DNA from 3 places in the Salinicola sp. MIT1003 genome. Region 3 is predicted to be linked to each of the others. Evidence: predicted binding sites of a transcription regulator. Region 3 holds the regulator's gene; each other region holds the start of a gene.
The links. The regulator sigma-54, encoded in region 3, starts transcription at its own class of promoters, with help from an activator protein. The targets are predictions, from matches to a motif close to TGGCACNNNNNTTGCTNT.
Positions count from the first base shown of each region.

Region 1: a site for sigma-54 is predicted at 1,381-1,398, ahead of glnA (glutamate--ammonia ligase). Genes of this name have one in related genera too.
Region 2: a site for sigma-54 is predicted at 1,634-1,651, ahead of urtA (urea ABC transporter substrate-binding protein). Genes of this name have one in related genera too.

Region 1 is NZ_MCAP01000011.1:54,816-58,969, reverse strand. Features, by position in the region: gene BC443_RS05445 (nucleotidyltransferase family protein) at 1-51, shown strand, start outside; gene BC443_RS05440 (hypothetical protein) at 105-1,100, opposite strand; gene glnA (glutamate--ammonia ligase) at 1,522-2,928, shown strand; gene BC443_RS05430 (DUF4124 domain-containing protein) at 3,080-3,649, shown strand; gene glnL (nitrogen regulation protein NR(II)) at 3,791-4,154, shown strand, end outside.
Region 2 is NZ_MCAP01000013.1:15,579-19,732, reverse strand. Features, by position in the region: gene BC443_RS07815 (acyl-CoA dehydrogenase C-terminal domain-containing protein) at 1-1,253, shown strand, start outside; gene urtA (urea ABC transporter substrate-binding protein) at 1,737-3,056, shown strand; gene urtB (urea ABC transporter permease subunit UrtB) at 3,149-4,154, shown strand, end outside.
Region 3 is NZ_MCAP01000058.1:92,650-96,803, forward strand. Features, by position in the region: gene lptA (lipopolysaccharide transport periplasmic protein LptA) at 1-495, shown strand, start outside; gene lptB (LPS export ABC transporter ATP-binding protein) at 596-1,321, shown strand; gene BC443_RS16355 (RNA polymerase factor sigma-54) at 1,471-2,904, shown strand; gene raiA (ribosome-associated translation inhibitor RaiA) at 3,036-3,344, shown strand; gene ptsN (PTS IIA-like nitrogen regulatory protein PtsN) at 3,354-3,836, shown strand; gene rapZ (RNase adapter RapZ) at 3,839-4,154, shown strand, end outside.

The DNA.
Region 1 (4,154 bases), on a different contig from region 3:
GCCAAGGGGTGGCTACGACAGTGGCCGAAGCTCGACATTCCCGAGCTGTGAAGCCGGGCTCGGCGGCGATCTCTGGGCGATCTCAGCACGATTTCAGGACGAACTCAGGAATTGAGATTGCCCAGCAGCCAGTCGAACAGCCGCCCGGGGCTGTTGGCGACCGGCTGCGTGATGACGAAACGGGGCAGGAGTACGGTATCGACGGACGGCTCAAGCCAGCCTGCACGGCGAGTCAGGACGTGTTCGATGCCTGCGCCGGTCGCGAGCCGGGCTAGGTCGTCGTCCGCGATGGTGCCGACATCGGCATCGGCCGCGATGGGCAGCGGATGACGACACAGAATGGCCAGCTGGTGCTGGCTCTCGCGTAGCCGAGCCAGCGTCCCGGCGTCTCGTGTCGTGAATCGTGGCGGTATCAGGCTGCCGAAACGAAAAAGCCCGCATTGCTCGAGCCGCCGGATGCTGAACGCGTCCAGCGACTCGCCGGAGACAATCGCGTCGGCGTTCAGCGTCGCGGCGACACCATGCAACATGGCCGGCTTGTACGACTGGTCGAGCTCGTCGATGTAGGTCTTGATCGCCTGGCTGTAGTGCTCGTCCCGGCGGCCGATGCAAGCCGGCGGGACGGGCAGACCGGACTCGACCAGGTGCCGGGCGGCACGCTCGGCCGTGTCTTCATGCCATAGCGCTTCGCCGAGAGCTTCATGCCAGGAACTCCACGCCCGCTGGGCGATGGGGCAGGGGAGGAAGACATTGGCCGGCAGCGCCATGCGCTCCAGCGTGGGCGACACCTGCTTGAGCGTGTCGCGCCAGCCGCCATCGAACGTGAGTGCGATGCGGGGCAACTGATCGTGATGAAGCTGCAGCGCGCTTTCCAGACTGACGATCTGGGCGCTGTCGCTGAGACTTTCCAGCAGCTGCTGAAAGCTGTCCGGGCCCAGGCACCAGTCGGCGCGATGAGGCAGGCGTGCCTCGGCTTCATCATCCAGTACCCGGCGCAGTGCCAGAATGGCGCTTCGGCCCCATAGCGGCTCGCTGAGATTGAGACGCCAGTGACCGCGTAGGCGCTGTACCACATCCTGTGTGCGATCCAGCCTGGGCATGGGTAGTTCCATTACTGAGTCATTGATCGCCATGAGTCACGGCGCGTAAGAACAGTATCCGTCGGGTATCGGATTTCGGCAAAGTTTCCTGTCGTGACTTTATGTTCCGTTTTGGTGCATATGGCGAAAGTCATGCGCCAAATTGGTGCTTTTAGCAATTCCTGTTGATGCATGATTGACGATCGGTGCACACCCGAGGGGCATCTCGCATTCAGAGGCCAATCAAAATTATCTTTTTCGTCATGCGGTTATATCAGGCGCTCACTATTCTGCTTCATTTTGGCACATTCTCTGCATGACTATGTAAAAACGGCGTGCGCGTGGGCAAGAGCGCTAACTTCGTGCTACAAAACACGCATGCCAAAAAACGGTGTTGGATATTCGCCAACGAATCGAGCCATGGCTCACAGTGGAGGACAACATGTCTGAGAAAACCCTCGCCCTTATCGAAGAACACGACGTCAAGTGGGTGGATCTGCGCTTTACCGATACCAAGGGCAAGGAGCAGCACGTCACGATTCCTGCCAGTGCTGTCGATGCGGAATTCTTTGAAGATGGTCAGATGTTCGACGGCTCCTCCATCGAAGGCTGGAAGGGCATCAACGAGTCCGACATGATTCTGCGTCCGGAAGACGGGACCGCCTTCCTCGATCCGTTCACCGAAGACTCCACGCTGATCCTGCGCTGCGACATCATCGAGCCGGCCACCATGCAGGGCTACGAGCGCGATCCGCGCTCCATCGCCAAGCGTGCCGAAGCCTATCTGAACAGCACCGGCCTGGGCGACACCGCTTTCTTCGGTCCGGAGCCCGAGTTCTTCATCTTCGACGAAGTGCATTGGAAGACCGATATCGAAGGCTCCATGTACAAGATCTCTTCCGAAGAGGGCGCCTGGTCCACCGATCGTCAGGTCGAAGGTGGCAACCTGGCCCACCGTCCGCGCGTCAAGGGTGGCTATTTCCCCGTGCCGCCGGTCGACAGCTTCCACGATATCCGCAGCGCGATGTGTAACACGCTGCAGGCGATCGGCCAGAGCGTCGAAGTGCATCACCACGAGGTGGCCAACGCCGGTCAGAACGAAATCGGCGTCAAGTTCAACACCCTGGTGAAGAAGGCCGACGAAGTTCAGGAGATGAAGTACGTCATCCACAACGTGGCGCACGCCTACGGCAAGACGGCAACCTTCATGCCCAAGCCGCTGGTCGGTGACAACGGTTCCGGGATGCACGTTCACCAGTCCTTCTGGAAAGATGGCCAGAACCAGTTCGCGGGCGACGAGTACGCCGGTCTGTCCGAAATGGCGCTGTACTACATTGGCGGCATCATCAAGCACGCACGCGCGCTGAACGCCTTCACCAATGCTTCGACGAACTCCTACAAGCGTCTGGTGCCGGGCTTCGAAGCGCCGGTCATGCTCGCCTACAGCGCGCGTAACCGCTCTGCGTCCATTCGTATTCCGTACACTTCCAACCCGAAGGGCAAGCGCGTCGAGACTCGCTTCCCCGACCCGACCGCCAACCCGTACCTGGCGTTCGCGGCGATGCTGATGGCCGGTATCGACGGCATCAAGAACAAGATCCATCCTGGCGACGCCATGGACAAGAACTTGTACGATCTGCCGCCGGAAGAAGGCAAGAAGGTCCCGACCGTGGCCACCAGCCTCGATCAGGCGCTGGCAGCGCTCGATGCCGATCGCGCCTTCCTGACCGAAGGCAACGTGTTCACCGACGACATGATCGATGCCTATATCGAGCTGAAGAACGAAGACGTCGAGCGCCTGCGTCTGGCGACGCATCCGGTCGAGTTCGACCTCTACTACAGTGTCTGAGGTTCACACCTTGGCCTGACGAAAAGCCCCACCTCGGTGGGGCTTTTTTTGTCGGCAGGGGAGCGGCACCTTCAAGCTCTGCGGTTCCTGGCCGCTGCTGGCCGTTGAGCCGGGATATCATGCCCGGCAGGCGAATAAGGAGGGAAGAACGATGCAAGCACGACGGGTTGGATGGATGATCGGCGGCGTGGCGCTGCTGCTGGCGTTGCCGGCACTGGCGGCCCCGGTCTATCGGCATGTCGATGCCAACGGCAACGTGGTCTATAGCGACGAGCCCGGACAGGGCAACCGGGTCGATCTCAAGCCCATTACGGTGGTCGATCCGGCAGAGGTCGAAAGCCGCTCGCGCCCGGCCGAGTCGACGCCGACATCGCCTTCGGCGGTCGACTACGAGCGCTTTGCGATCACCAGCCCGAGCAATGGCGAGACCCTGCCGACCGGCCAGGGCGGCAACGTTCAGGTGCAATTGGCGATCGAGCCCGAACTGCAGCCGGGCGACCGCGTTCAGCTCCGGGTCGACGGCAAGGTGAGTCAATCGCCGATGCATACCAGCGTGTTCGCGCTGAGCCAGCTCGAGCGCGGCGAGCACCAGATCCAGGCTGAGCTGCTGGACGCTCAGGGCCAGGTGCGGCTGTCGACGCCAGCGGTGACGCTCTACGTCCAGCGGGCCAGCGTCAACCTGCCCGCCAATCCCAATAACCCGAATTCGAATAATCGATAGGCAGCGATTTGAGAATTGCACCATTTTGGTGAATGAAGGCTTGGTTGCTATCGAGCGTTTCCCGGTCCTGAGCGAAATCGGGGAGTGGCGCGGTTTTTGCACTGTATAAGCACATACCGGATCACCACGATGGAACGACGCATGTATCAACGTTTGCTGGAGCACTTGACGACCGCCGTCCTGCTACTCGACGAACATCTGCACGTGCGCTGGCTCAACCCTGCCGCCGAGGCGCTACTGGCCGCGAGCCGGCCCCGGGTGGTCGGCCATTGGCTGGAGTGCCTGAACGGCGAGGACGGCAGCATCCGACAGGTACTGCTCAAGGCGATGCAGGAGTTTCATCCCTACACGCAGCGGGAAGCGGCGATGGTGCTGACCGCCGGGGAAGTGATCACGGTGGATTTCACCGCGACGCCGATCACCAGCCGCGAACTGCTGCTCGAGATCGAGCCGCGGGATCGGCTATTGCGAATTTCCCGCGAGGAGGCGCTGATCGCGCGCCAGG
Region 2 (4,154 bases), on a different contig from region 3:
ATGGCAGCGGCGGCTACGCCATTACCGGCAGCAAGATCTGGATTACCGGCGGCGAGCACGACCTGACCGAGAATATCGTCCATCTGGTGCTGGCCAAGCTGCCGGAGGCGCCCGCAGGCGCCAAGGGCATCTCGCTGTTTCTGGTGCCCAAGCGACAGGTGCTGGAGGACGGCTCGCTTGGCGGTGCCAACGGTGTGGTTTGTGGCGGCCTCGAACACAAGATGGGCATCAAGGGCAGCGCCACCTGTGTCATGCACTTCGAAGCGGCCAGAGGCATCCTGATCGGCGAGCCGCACCAGGGGCTGGCGACGATGTTCACCATGATGAACTATGAGCGGCTTTCGATCGGCCTCCAGGGGCTGGGATTGGGCGAGATGGCCTATCAGGGCGCGATGGCGTTCGCCCGCGAGCGACGCCAGAGCCGGGCGCCCGGCGGCGCTGCCGAGCCGGACCAGACTGCCGATCCGATTCTCGTCCACCCTGACGTGCGGCGCATGGCGCTCGACGCCCGTGCGTGGAATGAAGGGGGGCGACTGTTCGCGGCGTTCGTGGCGAGCGAGCTCGACCGCGCCAAATACCATCCCGATGCCGAGGTGCGCGAAGCCTCGGCGGATCTGATCGCGTTATTGACCCCGGTAGCCAAGGCGTTCCTGACCGATCGTGGCTTCGCGGCCACGGTGGAGGCGCAGCAGCTCTATGGCGGCAGCGGTTACTGCGTCGAATGGGGCGCGGAACAGTACGTGCGCGATGCCCGTATCGCGATGATCTACGAAGGTACCAACGGCATCCAGGCGATGGATCTGGTCGGACGCAAGTTGACGCGCAACCGGGGGGCGTACGTGAAGCGCCTCGCCGAGCGGATGCGGGAAGATCTCGGCGGCGGCGAGGATATCGAAGCGTCGCCGCTACAACCATTCCGGGAGGCGGCGGTGCGTGAACTGGAGAGGCTCGAGCGGGTCAGTGCCGCGCTGATCGAGGCCGCCGGGAAGGATCCGGCTGCCGCGGGCGCGGCGGCCCACGATTATCTGCATCTGCTGGGCCACGCGCTCTATGCCTGGATGTGGTTCAAGGCCGCCCGCGCGGCGCATCGCGGTCTGTCCGGGAACGGCCCGGCCGGGAAAGACTTCTATCAGGCGAAGCTGGTCGTGGGGCGGCACTTCCTGGAGCGCCAGTTGCCGCGAAACGAGTCGCTGGAGCGTCAGATCGCTGCCGGCCCGGAAGGGCTGATGGCACTGGATCGGCATCTGTTCTAGTTCTGCCACCCTCTCTGCCGGTTGTCCCGGCCCCGCCAATCCCGGCTTCGTCGATCCCGTCCCCATCGACCCTGGCCGTGCGGCGCGCACCGAGCGCCGCCGCTTCGTGTCTCATCGCTGTGTCGGTTCGAGGACTTTTCGAGCCGACCTCGGCGGCCTGCCAATGTCCCCATGCACTCTCATGAAGCGCCAATCGTAATGGCGTTATCTTTTTGCTCAAAAAGGGTGCAATGACTGCGCAGCTTCGGCAGTGAATGCACCATTAACGACAATTTGGCGCTGCCCAAGGGATTTCGTTTGCACCAATTTCTGGCTCATTGACGGAATTTACCGTGCTTTTCGCTCTTTTTTGTATACGAGAATCACAAGGGTGGCGATCAAGGCACGAAAAATGCATAAGGTTCTTCGATCGATAGTCGCGTCTGGTGCACGGCTATCCACGACATCAGGCCGATCACCAAGGGTCATGACCAGGAGAACCCAATGACAACAACCTCCCTTCGCAAGTTGATTGCCGGTTCCAGCATCGCGCTGGGGCTGACCGGTTTCGGTAGTGCTGCCATTGCCCAGGAACAGACGCAGGACAATGGCCCGATTCGTGTCGGCATTCTGCATTCGCTCTCCGGCACCATGGCCATCAGCGAGTCGACGCTCAAGGACGAAATGCTGATGCTGATCGACAAGCAGAACGACGCTGGCGGTCTGCTCGGTCGCCAGCTCGAGCCGGTGGTGATGGACCCGGCATCGGACTGGTCGCTCTACGCCGAACAGGCTCGCGACATGCTGACCGGCGACGATCGCGTCGACGTCATCTTCGGCAACTGGACCTCCGCATCCCGCAAGGCGGTGCTGCCGGTGGTGGAGGAGCTCAACGGGCTGCTGTTCTACCCGGTGCAGTACGAAGGCGAGGAGTCATCGGAGAATATCTTCTACACCGGCGCCGCACCCAATCAGCAGGCGATTCCGGCCGTCGACTACCTGATGAGCCAGGGCGTCGAGCGCTGGGCGCTGCTGGGCACCGACTACGTCTACCCGCGCACCACCAACAAGATCCTCGAAGCCTATCTCAAGGCGAACGGCGTCGCCGGCGACGACATCATGATCAACTACACGCCGTTCGGTTTCAGCGACTGGCAGTCGATCGTCTCGCAGGTCAAGGATTTCGGCAGCCAGGGCAAGAAGACCGCCGTCGTCTCGACCATCAACGGCGATGCCAACGTACCGTTCTACAACGAACTCGCCAACCAGGGCATTTCGGCGGGCGACATCCCTGTGGTGGCTTTCTCGGTGGGCGAGCAGGAGCTGACCGGTATCGATACCGCACCGCTGGTTGGTCACATGGCGGCGTGGAACTATTTCATGAGCGTCGACAGCGACGCCAACTATGACTTTATCGACGACTGGGTCACCTACACCGGCAATGACGAAGCGGTGACCAACGATCCGATGGAGGCGCATTACATCGGCTTCAACATGTGGGCCCAGGCAGTCAAGAAGGCCGGGACCACTGATGTCGACGCGGTCAAGGATTCGATCATCGGCGTGACCGTGCCCAATCTCTCGGGCGGCGCTTCCACCATGATGCCCAACCACCACATTACCAAGCCGGTGATGATCGGCGAGATCCAGGACGACGGGCAGTTCAGCGTGGTCTGGCAGACGCCGACGACGGTTGCCGGCGATGCCTGGTCGGACTACCTGCCGGACTCCAAGAACCTGATCAGCGACTGGAGAGCACCGCTGCGCTGCGGCAAGCTCGACGTCGAGTCGATGACCTGCGAAGACGGCCCGGGCGCCGAATGAAGCCAGGCCGCCGGCGCTCGAACGGGCGCCGGCGGCATCGAGCAGAACCTGGGGCGGACACCGCACCGAAAGGGCGGTGTCGAGGAACGAACATGATCAAGACTCAACACTTGGCAGGCCGTTGTCTGACGCGCCTGCTGATGCATTCCGTGCTGCTGTGCCTGCTGATGGCATGGGGCCTTTCCGTTAGCCAGACGGCGGCGGCCGCTGTCAGTGATGCGCAGGCCCGAGCGCTGCTGGAAGCGCTCGACACGCGCAGCTTCCAGGCCAAGGGCGACGCCGCCCAGGCGATCGCCGAGAGCGGCGCCGAGCAGAAGACGCGCTGGCTGCAGGCACTGCTCGACGGCCGCCTGGGCAAGGAGCGTCGCGGCGAGCGTTTCTACATCATCACCGATGACAGCGGCCGCGAGTGGCCGATCATCGATGCCATCACGTTCGAGGACGCCGGTACCGGCACACGACGCACGGTCGAGGCGTTCAAGATCAACAACGATCTGCGCACCCGTATCCAGGGGCTGCTGGCCTCGCTCTCCCTGAGTGCCGGCGACGAGGCCTCTCGGCTGGCGGCCGCCGGGCGTATGATCGGCGAAGTCACGGCCGACAACGCCGATAGCGTTCGCGCCATGCGCGACGACGAGGAGAGCCAATCCGTTCGCGGCCAGCTCGATGTCGCGCTGGCGCTCTACGATGTCCAGCAAGGCGATATCGACGCGTTAGAAACCCTGCGCGGCAATCTCGATACGCGGGTGCGCAACACGTTGACCCCGATCGCCGCCGGTGATTCCGAGCTCGCCGCCGAGGCGCAGTCGGTCCTTGGCGGCATCGAGAGCAAGCGCGCCTGGTACGACCGTGCACAGACGCTGTTCTTCGGCCTCAGTGCCGGTTCGATTCTGGTGCTGGCGGCGATCGGTCTGGCGATCACCTTTGGCGTCATGGGCGTGATCAACATGGCCCATGGCGAGCTGATCATGATCGGCGCCTATACCACCTGGCTGATCCAGCAGGCACTACCGGGGCAGCCGGGACTGGCGCTGGCGCTGGCCATTCCCGGCGGCTTCCTGGTTGCCGGTGCGTTCGGGGTGGTGATCGAACGCACCG
Region 3 (4,154 bases):
ACCAGCCTTCCGACCATGGCACTGGAAAGCGATGCCAGCGCGCCGATCGAGATCGCCGCCGACCAGCTCGAGCTCGACGACCGTCAGGGTACCGCGGTCTATACCGGCAGCGTCGACATGCAGCAAGGCAGCATGAACCTGAAGGCCGCACGCGTCGACATCCAGCGAGCCGACGACGGCCAGGTCAGCCAGGTCACAGCCAAGGGCGGCGGTGGCGAGCGCGCCTATCTCGAACAGCGGCCGGCCCCCGACGAAGCGATCGTCAAGGGGTGGGGCGATACCGTCATCTATCATGCCGCCGAGCGCCGCGTGGAACTGGTCGGCAACGCCGAACTGCATCAGGCCGGCGACACCTTCGATGGCGCCTACGTCGAATACTATCTCGACTCGCGCCGCGTCCAGGCTCGTTCCAGCCAGGACGGCGACGGCAGCGGCGACGGTCGCGTTCGCATGACCCTCACGCCGCGCAACGCTTCCGAGCAGCCGTCCCAATAGTTCTTACAGTCATGACTCCAGAGAAGATTCGGGCTCTGTTTCCGACCATGCCCACCGGGCCCGAATCGCTCTGCGCCGCGTCGCCACAAGGACCGTATCCATGAAAACGCTAACGGCCGCCAATCTGGCCAAGAGCTACAAGGGACGTCGCGTCGTCCACGATTTCAGCCTGACCCTGCGCCAGGGCAGCATCGTTGGCCTGCTCGGCCCCAACGGCGCCGGCAAGACCACCTCCTTCTACATGATCGTCGGCCTGGTCAAGGCCGATGCCGGCAGCGTTCATATTGACGACCACGACCTCAGCCGTGCACCGATGCACGACCGGGCCCGAGCCGGGATCGGTTATCTGCCGCAGGAAGCCTCGATCTTTCGCAAACTGAGTGTCGCCGACAACATCATGGCCATTCTCGAGACGCGCAAGGATCTGGACCGCGCCGGGCGACGCGAACAGCTCGAGCGGCTGCTCGCCGATTTTCACGTCGACCATATTCGCGACAACCTCGGCATGAGCCTGTCCGGCGGCGAACGCCGGCGCGTCGAGATCGCCCGCGCGCTGGCCACGGAGCCGGCCTTTGTCCTGCTCGACGAGCCCTTCGCCGGCGTCGATCCGATCTCGGTCGGTGATATCAAGAGCATCATCCGCCAGCTCCGCGATCGGGAGATCGGCGTTCTCATCACCGATCACAACGTGCGCGAAACGCTGGACATCTGCGACAACGCCTACATCGTCGGCGACGGACAGATCATTGCCGAGGGCCGCCCGGATGCCATCCTCGACAACCAGCGCGTTCGCGACGTCTATCTTGGCCACGAATTCCGGTTATAATCCGATTTCCCGCCCTATCCTGTTTCTTTCCGGCGGCCAGCCCTACCTGAGCCGCCCTTAGTGGCATGTTTCTTGCATAAATCGTTGCATGTCGTCAGATCAATCAGTAACGTGGCTATTCCCTCGTTGATTATGACGTCCGTTTCGCCATGTCCATGAAGCCTTCGCTGCAACTCAGAGTCGGCACGCAGTTGACCATGACGCCTCAGCTTCAGCAGGCGATTCAACTGCTGCAGCTGTCGACGCTCGACCTGTGCCAGGAGATTCAACAAGCGCTCGAATCCAATCCGATGCTGGAGCTGGAAGAGCCGTACTCGGAGCAGGAGACCCAGGAGACGCCGGAAGACGACTGGTCCAGCGACATTCCCGAAGAGCTGGCGCTCGACAGCGACTGGAGCGACACCTATCAGGACGCCACCGCCGGATCGCTGGGCAGCAGCAGTGGCAGCGAAGAGGCGCCGGATTTCGACCGCAACGCCGCTGCCACCAGTCTGCACGACCACCTTTTGTGGCAGATGGCGATGGGCGATTTCGACGACCGCGAGCGCGAGCTGGGCGAATGTCTGATCGACGCGATCAATGACGACGGCTACTTCACCGGCTCGCTCGACGAGCTGGCCCTCAGCCTCCGCACCCAGCGCGGCGACCGCGTGACCACGGCGGATCTCGAACACATGCTGATGCGCCTGCAGCAGTTCGACCCCACCGGGGTCGGCGCCCGCGACCTGCGCGAATGCCTGCTGCTCCAGCTCGGCACGCTGGACACGGATACCCCGCTGCTGCCACAAGCCAAACGCCTGGTGCGCCAGTTTCTTGAGGCCTTGGCTGGCAACGATCGGCGACTGCTCAAACGCCGACTGCGGCTCGAGGACGACGAACTCGACAGCGTCATCGCAATGATCCGCACGCTCGAACCACGCCCCGGGCAGCGCTTCGATACCAGCCGCGACGACTACGTGATTCCCGACCTCGTCGCCACGCCCTCCCCCGAGGGCTGGCGCATCGAGCTCAACGCCGAGGCGCTGCCGCGTCTGCGCATCCAGCCCGACTACGCCGCCCTGATCAAGCGCGCCGACAAGAGTGACGACAACACCTTCCTGCGCCAGCATCTGCAAGAGGCCCGCTGGCTGCTCAAGAGCCTGTCGAGCCGCAACGACACGCTGCTGCGTGTCGGCCGGGAGATCATGTCGCGCCAGGTCGATTTCCTCGAGCGCGGCGAAGAAGCCATGAAGCCGCTGATCCTGGCCGATATCGCCGGTAGCGTCGACATGCACGAGTCGACGATTTCCCGTGTCACGACCCAGAAGTACATCCACACGCCACGCGGCGTGTTCGAGCTCAAGTACTTCTTCTCGAGCCAGGTGGGCGGTCAGCGCGGGGAAGGCGACAGCTATTCGAGCACGGCGATTCGCGCCCGGATCAAGAAGTTCATCGGCGAAGAGCCCCCCAGGAAGCCGCTCTCGGACAGCAAATTGGTCGAATTGCTTGCCCAGTCCGATATCTGCGTTGCCAGGCGCACCGTGGCCAAATATCGGGAAGCCATGGGCATTCCCTCGTCCAGCGAACGCAAGCGCCTTTCCTGACGTCCCGACTGCACGACGAGGCAAAATCGATCCAGGGCTCGCCAAACCGGGCGATATCGATCACGATGCCTTTGCAGTGACCTGAAAAGGGTTACAATCAAAAGTGCCATCTGCCGCAACAGGAGTGTGTCATGCAAGTGAACGTTACCGGCCACCATGTCGAGCTGACCGATGCCCTCCGGGACTATGTCGGAGAAAAACTCGTTCGTTTGGAGCGTCACTACGACAACATCACCAATGTTCAGGTCACCCTGAGTGTCGAGAAGGAGCGCCAACAGGCAGCCTGTACCCTGCATGCCGCAGGCGGCGATCTGCACGCCGAAGCCAGCGATACCGACATGTATGCCGCCATCGATTCACTGGCCGACAAACTCGACCGTCAACTGGTCAAACACAAAGAGAAGGCACAAGCCCGCGCCCAAGGCGCCGGCGCCCGTTAACGCCTGATGATGACACTGGAAAGCATTCTGCCTCCCGAACGCACCCTTTACGGGGTCACGGGGGGCAGCAAAAAACGTCTGCTGGAATTTTTCAGCACCTTCATCGCCCAAAACACACCCAGCCTGGACAGCCAGGAAGTCTTCAGCCGCCTGATCGGCCGTGAGCGACTGGGCAGCACGGGGATCGGCAACGGCGTTGCCATCCCCCACGCGCGCAGCCCTCACTGCAAGGGGCCGATCGCGGGATTCATGCGCCTGAAGGACGCCATCGACTTCGACGCGATCGATGGTGAACCGGTGGATCTGGTATTCGTGCTGCTGGTACCGGAGGAAGCGGACGATACCCACCTTTCGCTACTGGCCGAAGTCGCCGGCGTCATGAATCAGGGCAGCGTCAGACAGCAGTTGCGTCACGCAGAGACTCAGCAAGCGCTGCACGACGCGCTGATCGATGCCATCCGTCATCACCAACCCAGCGATAACGGCTACTAGAGATGCAACTCGTCATCATCAGTGGTCGCTCCGGTTCGGGAAAATCGATCGCCCTGCAGGCACTGGAAGACCTGGGCTACTATGCCATCGACAACCTCCCGGCCAACCTGCTGGCGCCACTGATCGACGAACTGCGCAGCGCCCCGCCCACACGCCCCAACGTGGCGGTCAGTATCGATGCCCGCAACCTGCCGGAAGCGCTGGAGCGCTTCCCGGTCCTGTTGAACGCAGTACGTGAACGCGGAATCGACACGCAGGTCGTCTATCTCACCGCCGATGCCAAGATTCTGCTGGAACGCTACTCGGCGACCCGACGAC